Regions from separate parts of the Halomonas sp. HAL1 genome, predicted to be linked through region 1. Evidence: predicted binding sites of a transcription regulator. Region 1 holds the regulator's gene; the other holds the start of a gene.

Region 1 (8,093 bases):
CAAACACACAATCGCCACCAGGCGAGCGGTGTTGCTGTAGAAGCGGTCACCAATGAAGTCAGGCACGGTGAACTTACCAAACTTACGCAGGTAAGGAGCTAACAGCATCGCAAGGATAACGTAGCCACCGGTCCAGCCCATAAGGAAGGTGGAGTTAGCGTAACCACCAGAGGCCAGCAGGCCCGCCATTGAGATAAACGATGCCGCTGACATCCAGTCAGCCGCAGTCGCCATACCGTTAGTGATCGGATGAACGCCGCCGCCCGCGACGTAGAAGTCTTTTGTCGAGCCTGCTCGTGCCCAAATCGCAATGCCGATATAGAGGGCAAAGGAGGAGCCTACGAACAGTAGGTTAATTGCAAACTGGCTCATACCGGCTTACTCCCCAAGTCCAAATTTTTGATCGAGCTTATTCATCTTCCAGGCATAGAAGAAGATCAGCACGATAAACGTTAAAATGGAGCCCTGTTGTGCAAACCAGAAGCCAAGATCGGTGCCGCCGACCGAAATACCGGCGAGCAGTGGGCGAAACAGGATAGCGCATCCGTAAGAAACAAATGCCCAAACAGCTAGGCATCCGAAAATTAAGCGGACGTTAGCTTTCCAGTATTCAGCAGCATTAGTTTTGTCGTCTGCCATTGTGTTGCTCTCCACTTGTGATTTTTAAGGTTGGGAAAGTTCACGAGGAATAGCGTGTGACCCATCAGGGCAATCGCACGTCGAAAGCCACTCAATCGTAAGGAGTGGTGAGCCAGCTTTCGTCAACACATCCCCTTATTATTCGATATAGACTTTCGAGTTAGTAAGTGACGTGCGATTACCCTGCATGACTCATTGTTAATACTGGGCAATAAACACAAAAAAATAAATCCCAGACTTTGGTATCAATAAACAGCTAAAGTGCTCTTTCGTTTTTGTATGTGGTTGAAAATACGAATTTTTAGGCGCTTTTTAAGCGAAGTTTGCAGGCGTTTGCAGAGCTATAGGACGATAGTCTAGTGAGCAAATATAAGTGGTTATTGGCTACTTTAAATACATGGCAAGCATTTTAAGGCTAATCGTGATTAGTAGGTGTTGAGACTTTGGTCGTGTATCAAAAGTCGCTTCGACCTTAGCGTGATAGCTAAAGGTATAACGACGTTATACTTGCTAGTTGGGAAGTGAATCCTTTATACCCGTACCACCACCTTCACATAATAATCGATTACCGTTTTTGAAGCGTTGGAAAGGCTCCTTTGATGTTGATCAATGTCGGGCGGAGTGCTTATTTACTTTATTTTCTAGTTCGCCTTTAGTTGAATGAGGTCATGCACAATGGTCGATGTGGATCTATCCCAACTGCCGTTCACGCTTCTTGACGATGAAGGTCGTGACCACATTCGCCGTGGCATTGATCTTGCGTATTTTGACCGCGACGAAATAATCCTAGAGACCGGGCAGGCGGGAGAGTTTGTTTACCTGATACATAAAGGTGAAGTGGCAGAAATCGACCCCACGCTGCCCTCGTCTACCTCGCGTATTGGTCATTACACGGCCGGGGACCTATTTGGCGCGATCAGCATTCTCAATGGTAAAAGCCGCTATCGTTTTAAGGCCGAGCAGGAGTGCTTGTGTTACCTACTGCCCAAAGCGTTGTTTCAGCAGCTTTGCCGTCATTACCCGGATTTCAGTAACTTCTTTCGCCAATCGCTAACGCATAAAGCGCGCTTACTGACTGAAAAGCGTGCCGAAGGTGGCGTCACCATGGCGGGTTTTATGTTGGCCAAGGTAAGCGAATGCATGCGTGCGCCGCTGTTAATGGCGGCGGCTACGGATATTGCCAGCGCTGTGAAGCAGCTCAACGACAGCCACGCCGACAGCCTGCTAGTAGAGACTCAAGGCAAGCTAGGCATGGTGACGAAAACCGACCTGCTCAATGGGTTGGTATTGGGTGGTAGCGCAGTGTCATCGCCGCTTGATGAGATCGCCCATTTTAATCTAGTCACCGTCGCGCCGGATCAATACTTGTTTGAAGTGCTGGTACTGATGACGCGGCATAAAGTGACGCGGGTAGTGGTGCTTGAGCAAAACGTTCTCAAAGGCGTCGTCGAACTCACCGACGTACTTAGCTATTTCTCCAGTCGCAGCTACGTGGTGAGTCTACAAGTCGAACAGGCGGGCAGTTTGGAAGCACTGTCGGCGGCCAGCCAGCGCACACCGGAGCTGGTGAAGGCGCTGATGGCACAAGGCGTAAAGCTACGTTTTGCGATGGATCTACTCGCCGCGCTGAATGGCCGTATCATGAGCAAGGCATGGGAATTCACTATTGCTGAGAAGTACCGCGAACAGAGCTGCATGATGGTGATGGGTAGCGAAGGGCGCGGCGAACAAATACTAAAAACCGATCAAGATAATGGCTTGATTCTCGCCGACGACGCGCAGTGGCCGGATCTTATGAGCCACATGCAAACGCTCACCGATACCCTAATCCAGCTTGGCTACCCGCCGTGCCCCGGCAATATTATGGTCTCGAACCCTGAGTGGGTGGCCACGGTGTCACAGTGGAAGAGCAACATTGCCAAATGGGCAAGCGAGCGGGATGGCGACAGCCTGATGAAGCTGGCGATTATGCTTGATGCTCATGCTGTGGCCGGTAACCCCGGTCTGCTTGAGAGCGTACGAGAAGAGCTATTTGAACGCTGTTCTCGTGATGAGCTGTTGCTTTCGTACTTTGCGCGCACGGCGCTACGCTTTTCCACACCGCTGACGCTGTTTGGCTCGCTGAAAAAGCCTCAGCACGGTATCGATATCAAGAAAGGTGGCATTTTTCCCATTGTTCATGGCGTTCGCACCATGGCGCTTGAGCGACGGATCAAAGCGACCTCAACACTGGATCGTTTAGACGCGCTGGCCGCCGATGGCCGCTTGGATCGCCGGTTCGCCGACGACCTGGGCGAAGCGCTGGCGCTGTTTTCCGAGCTGCGTCTCAAACAGCAGCTCACGGCCCTAGAGGCAAGTAGCACATCGCAAGAGGCGAACCGCACCAATCGTGTCGTGGTGCAAAGCCTCTCTTCGCTAGAACGCGACTTATTACGTGAAGCTTTGCATATCGTCAAAGACTTTAAGCAGCGGCTTTCCCATCGTTATCATCTGGAGTATTCGTGAGCGGAATGCGGCTGTTAGATCGACACGTGGCACTTTTTAGCGGCTCCTTGCGCACCTTATTGCGCCGCGAAAGCGACCGGCGGCGCTGTGCTGATTCTCCCTATGCCTGGCTCTTTCAGCCCTATATGGGCGAAGAACTAGTAGCGCTTGCCTGCACATCAACGCCAACGCCGACGTCACCTGTGATCAGTTTGGCCGCCGTGGTGCTTAGCCAACAGCAGGTGCGTACCAGCCGTGCTTTTGTGCTGACGTTAGGCGCACCGGGGCAGGCTAGCAATGCATCGCTGCGTCGCCACCACCTGCTGAGCCAGGCGGGGGAGGTGGCGGCGCCAAACCGCGACAATTTAAATGCGTTAGTAGAGTTTATTGGCAATCGTCCTATTGTCGGTTGGCAGTTAGACAAGCGGATTGGAGCGTTAAATGCGTTGCTGAGAAAGCGGTTGGATTTCGCGCTGCCCAATGCCCAGGTCGACGTGGAAAAGCTGCACCAGCGCCAGCTGCGGCGCTTGCACCCGGAGATAGAGGCGCGGAGTAGCTTTGCCCAAGCGCTGGCGTGCTGGCAAGTACCCGCGATGGGGATGCAGGGTGTGTTAGGCGAGGCCACTTCCAGTGCGCTGCTCTATATGCGCCTGCAGCGCATTATGGCGGAGGCTGCTTAGTGATAAGCAGCTCTGCATACGAGTAGTTGGGTCAGGGCGGTGAGTGTTGTTAGAATAGCAGTCACTTTTTTCTTGAATGCCTTCCACCCTCGGCAGTGCTTATACCATGCAATCTCTTGATCATTTTGACCCTGCTTCCCTCGGAGCCGCCCTCGCTGATGTTGAGCAAGACTCGCCAGAGCTGGCCGATGCTAAGCAGAAACGTGAATTTAACAAGCTGCAAAAGCGCCTGCGCCGAGAAGTAGGCAATGCGATTATTGATTACCAGATGATCAATGAAGGCGACCGTGTGATGGTCTGTCTCTCCGGCGGCAAAGACAGCTATACGATGCTGGAGATTTTGCGCAATTTGCAGCGCAATGCGCCGGTCAATTTCTCACTGGTGGCGGTCAATCTGGATCAAAAACAGCCCGGTTTTCCCGAGCACGTGCTGCCTGCGTATCTGGATAAGCAGGGCGTGGAATATCACATTGTCGAGCGTGATACTTATTCGGTGGTGAAAGAAAAAACGCCAGAAGGTAAAACGACTTGTGCGCTCTGTTCACGTCTGCGCCGCGGTTCGCTGTACGGGTTTGCTGAAGAGATTGGCGCCAATAAAATCGCCCTGGGCCACCACCGCGAAGATATCCTTGAAACGCTGTTTCTCAATATGTTCTTTGGCGGCAACTTAAAAGCGATGCCGCCTAAGCTGCTTTCTGATGATGGTAAAAATATCGTCATTCGGCCGCTGGCTTACTGCAAAGAGGCGGATATTGCCGAGTTTTCACGGCTGATGGAATTTCCGATTATTCCCTGCAATCTATGCGGTTCGCAGCCCAATATGCAGCGCCAGGTCGTCAAAGAGATGCTCGCTGAGTGGGACAAAAAATTCCCCGGCCGTCTGGAAAGCATGTTTAAGGCGGTAACTAATATTGCGCCTTCCCAGCTGGCGGATCGCAGCCTGTTTGATTTTGAAGGGCTAGAAGCCAAACAGGCAGAGCTATTGGCCGGGCGCATTCAGGCATTTAACGTCAGTTAACCGTTTGCTGCTCCTCTTCGGCGAGGGTGATTAAGCGCTGCATATCAAGAATATTGACCTCTCGCCCGGACACCGCCACTACGCTCTGCTGCTGAAAGCGGCTTAAAATACGGCTGACGGTTTCCACCGCTAAACCCAAATAGTTGCCGATATCGGCCCTGGGCATGGAAAGGCGGAAACTGTAGGGCGAGTAGCCACGGCGACGAAAACGATCCGAAAGTGTTATTAAAAAGCTCGCTAGCCGCTGGTCGGCAGTTTTACGTGACAGCAGGCGCATCATGCGCCGGTCATCGCGTAACTCTTTGCTCATGCTGCGATACAGTTGGCCACGCAGTTCGGGCAACTCCTCTGAGAGTGAGTCCAAGCGATCAAAGGGAATCTCGCAAACGGTGGTCGTTTCCAGGGCAATTACACTTCCTGGGTAGTGCTCCTCATCAATCCCGTCCAACCCCACTAGCTCGCTCGGGAGGTAGAAATTGGTCAGTTGCTCGCTGCCGTTTCCCTCTGAGGTGACCTGTTTCAAACTGCCTGAGCGGACCGCATAAACGCTGGTAAAGCTGTCGCCTTGGCGAAATAGTGGCTCGCCTTTTTTCAGCGGCGCACGGCGTCGAATAATGGCATCGAACTGCCCCACATCGTCTATCTCAAGGGCAAGCGGCAGGCACAGTGAGCTCAAGCTGCAGGTTTGGCAGCGAGCTTCATGGAGTAGCGAGCGTCGGCGGCTCATGGGTTCCAACATGCGTAGCTCCTTGCGTAGCGTCTTGGGTGTCAGGTAATTCTCACGCTGGGCTGAGGTAGGCTTCCTTTATTATGGAAGCTTCATTTCGTTAGCGATAGCTTGTTTACACAATCTTTGAGTAGTGCGTGCCTGAGTGCTGCGGTAGGTGAGCATCAAACGCCATGGCTAAGTGACGAATTAGCAGTCGGCCCATAGGCGTCGCGCTAAGCTGGTCGCCGCTGCGCGTCAGCAGGCCATCTCGCTCGGCGCCCTGTAAGTGCTCAAGCGCTTGCGCAAAGTAATGCGGGGCATCAATTTTCCAGCGTTGACCGATGGCGGCCAGATCAATGCGCATATCACACATTAGTCGCTCAATGACGTCCCGGCGTATCAGGTCATCGTTACTTAAGCGCAGCCCGCGAACGGTTGCCAGCTGGCCCTGATCCAGCGCTGCTTCATAGCGGGCCAGATCGCTAGGGTTCTGTGCATAGACATCATCGACGCGAGAAATTGCCGACACGCCAAGCCCGATTAAGTCGCACTGGGCGTGGCTGGAGTAGCCTTGGAAGTTGCGCTGTAGCGAGCCTTCGCGCTGGGCGATCGCCAAGCTGTCATCAGGACGAGCAAAGTGGTCCATACCGATGTGCACATAACCGGCCGCGGTGAGCATCTCTATCGTGGTACGCAGAATCGCCAGCTTCTCTTCGCTGCCCGGCAGGTCATCGACATTTATCCGCCGCTGGGGGGCAAAGCGCTCGGGCATGTGGGCGTAGTTAAACACAGAAAGCCGTGCTGGATTTAACTCGATCACTTGGCGCAGGGTGTCTGCAAAGCTTTTTTCAGTCTGAAAGGGCAAGCCGTATATTAAATCGAGATTGAGCGAATGAAAGCCCAGCCGGTGCGCTTCATCCATCAGCGTCTCGGTGAGTACTCTTGGCTGAATACGGTTAATGGCTTTCTGCACCAGCGGGCTTAAGTCCTGCACGCCTAAACTGATGCGATTGAAACCGAGCGATTGCAGGTGGCGCAGCGTAAATACGTCCGCTTCGCGTGGGTCGATTTCAATCGCGTAATCGCGATCAGACGCGGACGAGAGACCAAAGCGCGCGTCCAGACGATCAATCAAGTCGCCCATCTGGTTCAAGTTAAGAAACGTCGGTGTTCCGCCACCCCAGTGCAACTGCTTCACCGGTCGTGTGGTATCCAGGTGGCGAGCGGTCAGCACCATTTCACGGTCAAGCCGGGATAGGTACGGCTCGGCCAGGGCGGTGTTCTTGGTGGCGATTTTATTACACGCGCAGTAAAAACAAATCTTGCGGCAGAAGGGGATATGCACATACAGCGAAAGAGGACGGTGGCTGGCATTGCTGCGCTCTAACGCCTGAGTCAAATCGCTCGGGGTAAATTGGTCGTGAAACGACAACGCCGTGGGGTAAGACGTATAGCGCGGGCCGCTGGTATCGTAACGGCGCAGCAAGGCTTCATCCCACTTTTTCTGCTCCGGTGCTGCCCCGGCCATGGTTGAAGTCATCGTAGAAGAAGCCGCGGGGGCATGAACGGGCATGAAGTGGCTCCGGCGTTAAAAGGGGCGTTTTAAAGGCTGTTTTTTCAAAGCCAGAGCCAGCCTAACGCGCGGCGCCGATATAAATATTGAGCCATGTCATGTTAATGCAGGTTGTGTGCTGTGAGTGTCCACAGCTGCCACAGCGCAAAAGCAATGATCGTCAGCGCGGCCACGCTGCGCGTTGCCGGGTGACGAATCAGGTGGCTTAACTGGCGCGCGGCAAGCCCGGTGGCCAGCAGCGCAGGCAGCGTGCCCAGCCCAAACGCACCCATCAACAGTGCGCCCTGGAGCGGGTCGGCAATCGCTAAGCTCCAAGCCAGCATGGAGTAGACCAGCCCACAGGGCAGCCAGCCCCATATCGCCCCCAGCGCAAAGGCTTGGGGTAAATGAACTACTGGCATTAAACGTCGCCCTACCGGCTCGATGAAGCGCCATAGGCGGCGGCCTACCGCTTCCACTTTCAGCAGCCCTTTCCACCAGTTGGCGATATACAGCGCCATCAGGATCAGCATCAGCGCCGCAAACACTTGTAGCAGCATTCGCGCCGTGGCTGAGAGGGAAAACAGTGTGCCTAGTAGAGCTACCAGTGCGCCTGCGCTCATATAGCTAGTAATACGACCTGCATTATAGCTGAGCAGCAAGCCTCCCATACGCGCCGGATGGCGCATGCTGGGGGGGACTGCAAAAGTGAGCGCGCTCATAATGCCACCACACATGCCAATGCAATGGGCGCCGCCCATCAAACCAAACACGAACGCCGCCAGCAGTGGCGGCAGGTCAAGGCCGGTTGGATTCATGGCCGGGGCTCTTGGTCGTCGGTTGAGTTTTCGGCGGGGATAGTCGGCTTTTGCTTAGCGCGCTGAAGTTGTTGACGCTGTTCAGGGGTTAGGTCGTTCTCATCTTCATCAAACAAAATGCGGTGCGCCGGGCCTTCCAAGTCGTCGAACTGATCATTTTTCACCGCCCAAAAGAATGCCCAGACGGCGAGGC
Region 2 (8,093 bases), on a different replicon from region 1:
TAACCATCGCTCTATCACCTGGAGTTCTTGGGTCCGCAAGTTCAGACGTCGCCTTTGAGTGGCGAGTGGTACTGGTTCATTAAACTCTACGGTGCCTTGATCCGCCCAAGATAATATTTGTTTGATCTCTGGAAGACTAACGCCCAGCGAACGCAGGCAGTCGATAAAACGTAGGCGCCCCAAGGACTCTATATCGTAGAGTTGATAACCGTTGCGCGGGTCGCGGTGCGGTTGCAACAACCCTTCCCTTGTATAGTGACGTACTGTTTCTGCCGTTACCCCTCCCGTCTGAGCCAGCTCGGAAACTCGCATTGGCTTACCCTCATTTGTTTACTCGTAGCCAGCTTACAACCGCCAGGCTGCCCAAAGGTCAAGTCTTCAATTGAGCGTTTATGGCAAACCTTTCGGTTGTACATCGAAATTTAAAATGAGGCCTTGACCTTAAAGTCTGCTTTAAGGATATCTTACAAAAGCACCTCTGCCACAAGGTAAAAACCGTAATCAAGTCCTACCACCAGCTCGTTTGGCAGAGTGATTCACACACGGAGGAGAGTGTCATGCGTAAACGTAATACTGCGATCCTGTTTACCGCCATTGTTGCTGCCAGTAGCTTCGGAGCTAGCTCGCTTCTTGCCCAAGAAGAGAATCAGCAGGAGCCGATGGAGGGCAATGACATGCATAGCAATATGATGCAAGAAGGTGGTATGCACGACATGATGGGCGATATGAAATCCATGATGGAAAAATGTAACGCCATGATGGAAAACATGCAGCATGAGAACGACGACGCTTGAAACGACTCGGATGGGGTTGCTTGTACGCAAGCAACCTTTTTCTTATGCGGGCAGCGTCAATGAGACCTTCCGCCCTGTTAACTAACCGGACACTCAATATATGAAACATTGGCAAGCGTTAGCTGTTACGTCTTTGCTGGCTTTTCCCGTATCGGGATTGGCGGCTGATATATCAGCGACCCTCTACAAAAATCCCAATTGCGGGTGTTGTGCCGAATATGCCAAATATTTGGAACAAAACGGCTTCGACGTGGAGACGGTCGACACCCATGATCTAGTGGAAATGAAAGCCGAGTATAACGTCCCTGAAGAACTGCATGGCTGCCATACCACGGTCGTAGGAGACTATCTCTTCGAAGGGCATGTGCCTGTTGAGAGTGTGACCCAAGTGCTTGATGAAAAGCCCTCTATCATAGGGCTGAGTGTGCCGGGAATGCCGCTTGGCTCACCGGGCATGTCGGGAGAAAAACGCGGCCCGCTCGAGGTCTATGCCATAGCCTCGCAACCGACCGATAGCCCCGACATTTACGCGACTCACTAAGGGATAGTGTGGCGATGAAACTACCCATCCTGGCAGGATATCTCGTAGCCGTATTTCTGATGACTGCCACATCCCTTGCCATGGCCGCCCCGTCAGAAAGCTCAGGGCCACAAGGGTTTCTTCTCTGGGCCACCCCCAACGACGTATCGGAAATCAGTTTCGAGGATAGCGGCGGCACCCCTTTAACGTTGGCTGACTTTGAAGGAAAACTGATTTTACTCAACATCTGGGCAACATGGTGTGGGCCTTGTCGAGAGGAAATGCCCACTTTAGATGCCCTCCAGGCTGAGCTTGGCAGCGATAATTTTGAAGTGGTCGCCTTATCGATCGACCGTAAGGGGATCGAGATTGTTAATGAATTTTATCAAGAGATAGGCATTGAGCATCTGGCTCCCTATATAGATAAAACCGGGATGGCTAGTGCAGATCTTGGGGCTGTAGGTATTCCCACGACGCTGCTACTTGACCGCCAAGGCAAAGAAATTGGGCGCCTCGTGGGGGAAGCCGAGTGGAACACTCAAGACATGATCGACTTTCTTACCGAAATGATTGCAACCAGATAATGAGGTAGCACCATGAGTTGTTGTGACGACAAAACCCAACAGAGCAAACAAAAATCGGGGCTACAAGGCCTGTTGACAGGGCCTCGCGGCCTGATGTTGCTGGGTGGCGTGGCAGTGGCTGGCGGCCTTGCTTTTGGCTGGGATAACCTGGTCTTGCTCGGCATCGCGCCTATTCTATTGAGCCTATTGCCATGTCTCATTATGTGCGGATTAGGCCTATGCATAATGAAGTGCAAAGACAAAAAAGGTGAAGCGACCGAGCAAAGCGACGCTACCAATGTTCAGGCCCAGGTAGAAGACGCTTCAGAAGTGAATGCCGACACAGCGCCCACCACTCACCAAATAGTAGATCAAAGCGAGTCAATCAAGCAGTCCTCGTCAAAATTCCAAGCCTAGCATAGGTAAAGGATAATGCTTGAAGTAGCCAATATAGGACTTGCCACTGCCTTTCTGGCAGGCCTGATCTCGTTTATTTCGCCCTGTGTTTTGCCACTTGTGCCTGGCTATCTTTCATTCATGACCGGCCGCTCGCTCGGACAACTACAGGAAGCGGATAGACGAGAGCGTCTTCGGGTATTAACCCAGTCAATGTGGTTCGTGCTCGGTTTTTCAACCGTTTTTTTGATGCTGGGAGCCAGTGCCACAGCCATTGGTCGTCTGCTGTTGGTGTATCGCCAAGAAGCAAACCTAGTCGGTGGCCTTATCGTCATCCTGTTTGGTGCCTTCATGACCGGGCTCATGCCGTGGCGCTGGTTTCAGCAAGAATGGCGGTTTATGGGTCGACTGAAGGACGTCGGCGGAAGCCGCAGTGCGGCTTATCTGCTTGGTTTAGCGTTTGCATTTGGCTGGACCCCCTGCATTGGCCCGATTTTGGGTGCCATTCTTACCGTCAGCGCTTCCACGGCCAACGCCTGGAGCGGCATGGCGTTGCTCGGCGTTTATTCTTTGGGTCTGGGTGTGCCCTTCATGCTGAGTGCTATTTCGCTCGATCGCTTCATAAAGCACCAGAAATTCCTGCGTCGCTGGGGGCATTTCATACATATAGCGGCTGGGTTGATCATGATTCTGATGGGTAGCTTAATGATCACAGGCAAACTATCCGAGCTGTCATATTGGTTATTGCGTACTTTCCCTGCCCTAGGTGTTATCGGCTAATCGTTATTTAAGGAAATATTGAAATGCACATGATCGTGAGTCGTTTTTTACGTGTCTTCTTACTGACAGGCTTGGCCGCAGTCAGCTTTGGCAGCGCCATTACGGCCTTGGCAACTGAAGAAGGGTTGCTTGCACTGCAATATGACGTAACAGGCAAACGACTGTTTAAAATTGAGGCTAACCAACTATTCCAGCGTGCCGATGAAGGCATGACCTGGAATGCGATTCCCTTGCCCGAAGACGTGAATGAAGGCCAGTTGCGCGCGGTATCGGTCCCCTCCACTGATCCGCAAGCGCTCTATATCGCAGGCCCCTCAATCGGGGTGCAGCGTAGCACCGACAATGGAGAAACCTGGCAAGAGCTTAGCGCTAACCTACCTAGCCGAGAGGTTACTGCGCTAGCTGTACATCGCCGTCAGAACGAAACACTTTATGCGGTAATTGAAGAAGACGGCATCTACCAAAGCGAGGATGCTGGCACCACCTGGAAAAAAATGGACAGTGGTCCTTCACAAAAGATTAACCGACTCGTCCACTCTGACATGGAAGGCAGCATGCAGACCGGCTGGCTCTACGGGGTATCGGACGATGCGGTGCGTCTATCGATGGACTGCTTTTGCGGTTGGAGACCGACCGGAGCACTTGATGCTGGCAGCGTCTATGATGTGGCTTATAGCCTTGGCAACCCAAAGCGAGTCTATGTGGTTACACAGCAAGGACTATGGCGTAGTGAAACGGGTGGTCAAGAGTGGCAACAAGTAGCTGGTGACGGCACAGAGCTCGTTGCACTCACACTCTCCGCCAAAGACACTCTCTATGGTTTAAACCAGAAAGGGGAACTTCTACACAGTGAAGACGAAGGCCAATCCTGGACTTATCCCGATGCGTAAGCACTGTTTTTTCACTGCCTCATGGCTGACGCTAATGGTTGTGGGGCACGCCATGGCTGAGGACCGTCCTTTTTCAAGCGATACTCCTCAGCTGGAAGACGGAAAAAGAGTTTACCGACAATACTGTGCTAGTTGCCACGGTACACAAGGCGAAGGCATGCCCAACTGGGAAGAGCAAAATGCTCTAGGCGAGTTACCTGCTCCACCACATGGGCCAGAGGGCCATACCTGGAAACACTCTGATGCCATGCTCTACCGAATTATTGCCGAGGGTTGGCGCGACCCCTGGAATAAAACCGATAGGCTAACGATGCCAGCGTATCAGGAAGTTTTGGCTCCCAGCGAGATACGAGATGTGGTGAATTATCTCAAGACATTATGGACACAAGAGCAAAGGCGTCACCAAGCAGACGAAAGTATTGAGAACCCCTTTCCAATACAAACTGGAATACCCCCAGAGTAAATAATAGTGTCTATGCCCTATAACAAATTTTCTTAGTCACCTTATGGGTCACCACACTGTTAGCTACCGTCTCAACCGCCCACTTGTGTTATTAAGTAGAAAACAACCTCTTGGTCCTTTTAACTCCGACAAACCTGCTCCCGGCGAATGCTAGCCCTTACTTAGAAAACCAACTTCGCATTGTCAGCGAATAAATATACACTTTAGCGAATCTCAAATGTTTATGTTGAGACATGGAAGTTAACAAATTTCATATAAAATAAACTTATTACCTAACGACTGAGGCGCCTTCAGGCTTAGTAAGATTGACTGGCTCACTTCACAATAAAGTTTTCGTCGCGCCACATATTTGATCTGAAGGCTGTGGAAGGGAGTTAGATTATTATGTTAGGTAAGCAATATAGTGTTAATAAACGACTAAGAGGTTCATAACGGTGACAACGACCCACTCCAGCGCTCGCGCTTATGGTTGCAAACAGGAGAGTACATATGTCCGTTTGGCTTGTAGATCGTTGACCTGCTCGTGCACATGGGCCTTAGGTGAACGTAAACCTGCTGACTTCGCGATAAGAGATTGACGCGTTTACAGAGCAGGAACATGTCGATACGATTTCCCAGGGATATCTGGGCTATGAACGTATTGGCGGCTATGAAGAGCTTCATGAGCACCTGGGAGTTAGCGTTTCAGACCCTAATGCGACCACCTATCGCCCTGTGCTGGCAATTTTTGCCACTGCGTTACTCATCGATTTTTCTGCCAGTTGGGAGGTTCAGTGCATAATATTCACTGCACGCGTGCTAGAGTATGCCGTAGCCACAGCGATCATACCCCCGGGTCTGCAAAAGCTGCAGGGCGTAGCGAGCTTTAGCGCCATGTTTCTCAACTATGACCTGCACGCCCAGCGCCAAGTCCCCTTCAGTTACGTTTACCTTCACGCCTAGATACTTCCGAAGCTACTAATTGCTGGCCGATACGCTTATCTGGCTGGCTGCGCCACTGGCGCTATTCGTTGGCACCGTGTGACAGGTTCTGTCTTTAAAGCGATATACCTCGATAAACGTGAGCTCAAGTGCGCCTGTGTCGGCAACAGTAATACCCATTAAGCTTTGTATCGCTCACCGAAAACCTAATGATGATGGGAATGAGGCTATGGATACCGCTTGGGTAATTATCGCCTACTTTTTGCGAGGCGCTTGATCAGGATCATATTTCCCTCCGATGCTGTTCAGGTTGCGTTCAGACAAATCATCCATGCTGTTATTGGGGTTATTTATTTGATTTTTCCCAAACCAACGGCCTTAACTGCTGTTGGCTCTTTGGGCGAGTTACTGAGGTGATTATGAGTAACAGTACAAGTAGTCGTTTGCTGATGTTGTGGGTGCCACTTGCTGGGTTTGTCATTTGGGCGGGATACCTGATTGGAACCGAGCACCGTCTCCACCTATTTCAGTTCTTACCTTTCCTCTTTTTGGCAGCATGCCCACTGATGCATATTTTCATGCATAAACACCACGGCGGTCATAAGGACAAAATAGACAAGGACTGAACCACTCTATATATACATGTACGCGCCTGGGAGAAAGACCATGAAAACGACACAACAAGAGCACCGCTTGGGTGTTTCCAAAAACACACTGGTGACTCGGAATTTAAAAATCAAGCCTAGTAAATCCAAACGCATTGAAGAAGCGCTGTCAGATATCGACCGACTCTATGGAATGGATAAGGTGGTCTACAACGAGAAAAACCGAAATATCAGCCTTGCTTACGATGCGCTGAGGCTCTGCATCGATGACGTTGAAAAAATTCTCAAGCTCCATGACATACAGGTCAGCGCTGATCGGTGGAACCGCTTTAAGAAGGAGTATTACCGTTTCGTCGATCAGAACGTTAAAGACAACGCTAAACAGGAACCTTGGAGCTGTCATTAATAGTCATAACGGCTACATGACACAACCAGGAGCAAGACTAGCTAGTTTAGGGTAAGAGCTGCTTGCCTGTGGCCTCGCAAAATCAGACCTTCCGTTAGTCATTTGCCATGTGGCTGCACATAGGTTCTATATTTAATTTATATAGCATCAAAAAACACCGCACAGGAGTCCTCGGCAGTTATTGCTGCTGTGGTTGCCGTTAATACAAGGAGTCGCTTTCATGGTTGGGCAGGATAGAACGCCACAATATAAAGAAAACAGTCTTTCGTTGGTCGGTGCCGTTGCATTAGGCACCGGCGTGATGATTGGGGCCGGTATTTTTGCGCTAACCGGCCAAATGGCCGAAATGACTGGTCGGCTATTTCCTCTAGCCTTTCTGGCCGCTGCCGTCATTGTCTCTTTCAGCGCTTATTCTTACGTTAAAATGTCCAATACCTTCCCATCAGCAGGTGGGATTGGCATGTATTTACAGAAAGCGTATGGCCCGACGCTTCCCACCGCCTTTCATGCCCTCCTGATGTATTTTTCCATGGTGATCGCACAGAGTTTTTTGGCGAGAACGTTTGGTTCCTACACGCTTGAGTTGTTTGACCTGGGGGATCGTTCACTATTTGTGCCCCTACTCGGGGTTGGTTTACTGCTAATAGCCTTTTTGATCAATTTATCCGCCAACCGCTTGATCGAGACCGTCGCCTCGGTGCTCGGATTTATCAAAATAGGTGGCATTATAGTGTTTGGTATTGTCGGCGTGTTTATTGCCGACTCCATCGAAATGGGTGCTGGCAACGATGCACCTACGCCTACGATAACGGGCTTTTTAGGTGCTACGGCGCTCGGCATACTGGCATTTAAAGGCTTCACGACGATTACCAATAGTGGTTCGGAGCTTAAAGATCCTAAGCGGAATCTTGGCAAAGCTATCACGATCTCGATTGCGCTATGCGTGGTGATCTATGCCCTTGTCGGTTTTGCCGTTGCCAGCAACCTATCTTTGCCTGAAATTATCGAAACCCAAGACTACTCCCTGGCCGCCGCTGCCCGTCCCGCACTGGGTGAAGCGGCAGTTGCGTTTACCGTCATTCTCGCCATGTTGGCAACGGCGGGCGGTATCATCGCCAGCGTCTTTGCCGTTTCACGCATGCTCGCCATGCTGACAGAAATGAAGCTGGTTCCTCACCGCCATTTCCACATGCCCGGCAGTGTACAAAAGCATACACTGGTGTACACCATCGTATTTGGCTTAGTGCTCACCGCTTTTTTTGACCTGAGCCGCATCGCAGCATTAGGCATCATTTTCTACCTGATCATGGATATGGCCATCCACTGGGGTGTGCTTCGTCATCTCAAGGACAGAGTGGGGGCTAATCCTGTTATTCCTAGCATTGCCATACTACTAGATGCTGTCGTGTTAATCGGCTTTTTATGGGTAAAAGCCATCTCGGACCCCATGGTGCTCATCGTTGCTGGCGTAGTAATGGCTACTCTTTTACTCGGCGAATGGATTTTCCTATCCAAACGCGACGCTTCAAACGATAGCGAGCACTCTCACACTCATTAACGTTAATAGCGTTATAGGAGGTACCAAATGGACGTTAGAACCTTTGGTGAATTGATCGATTGGACCCGTCAGTTACACGAGCATCTTGCAGCTTGCCTTGCTCATTGCGCCGATATACACGAAGAAGAGCGCGCTCGCATGTTGCTCAATTACTTAGCTGCACAGGAAGCGGAAATGCAGCGCGTTGTGGCGCGCTT

What was found. Region 1 encodes FNR, which switches genes on or off when oxygen is low (the NO sensors DNR and NnrR bind a similar motif). Its sites were predicted from a motif close to TTGATNTANATCAA; they were not measured.
Region 2: Q3Y66_RS20000 (DUF2933 domain-containing protein) is a predicted target of FNR. The motif match lies at 5,601-5,614, and genes of this name have one in related genera.

What each region holds. Positions count from the first base shown of each region.
Region 1 is NZ_CP130610.1:3,270,654-3,278,746, reverse strand. It holds gene Q3Y66_RS15380 (sodium:solute symporter family protein) at 1-372, opposite strand, end outside; gene Q3Y66_RS15375 (DUF4212 domain-containing protein) at 379-639, opposite strand; gene Q3Y66_RS15370 (DUF294 nucleotidyltransferase-like domain-containing protein) at 1,315-3,144, shown strand; gene Q3Y66_RS15365 (DNA polymerase III subunit epsilon) at 3,150-3,803, shown strand; gene ttcA (tRNA 2-thiocytidine(32) synthetase TtcA) at 3,910-4,821, shown strand; gene fnr (fumarate/nitrate reduction transcriptional regulator Fnr) at 4,814-5,560, opposite strand; gene hemN (oxygen-independent coproporphyrinogen III oxidase) at 5,664-7,103, opposite strand; gene Q3Y66_RS15345 (sulfite exporter TauE/SafE family protein) at 7,205-7,900, opposite strand; gene ccoS (cbb3-type cytochrome oxidase assembly protein CcoS) at 7,897-8,093, opposite strand, start outside.
Region 2 is NZ_CP130611.1:26,831-34,923, forward strand. It holds gene Q3Y66_RS19960 (MerR family transcriptional regulator) at 1-312, opposite strand, end outside; gene Q3Y66_RS19965 (hypothetical protein) at 558-794, shown strand; gene Q3Y66_RS19970 (DUF411 domain-containing protein) at 895-1,335, shown strand; gene Q3Y66_RS19975 (TlpA disulfide reductase family protein) at 1,350-1,898, shown strand; gene Q3Y66_RS19980 (hypothetical protein) at 1,911-2,294, shown strand; gene Q3Y66_RS19985 (cytochrome c biogenesis CcdA family protein) at 2,310-3,053, shown strand; gene Q3Y66_RS19990 (YCF48-related protein) at 3,077-3,943, shown strand; gene Q3Y66_RS19995 (cytochrome c) at 3,936-4,406, shown strand; gene Q3Y66_RS20000 (DUF2933 domain-containing protein) at 5,777-5,953, shown strand; gene Q3Y66_RS20005 (hypothetical protein) at 5,994-6,338, shown strand; gene Q3Y66_RS20010 (APC family permease) at 6,559-7,896, shown strand; gene Q3Y66_RS20015 (hypothetical protein) at 7,924-8,093, shown strand, end outside.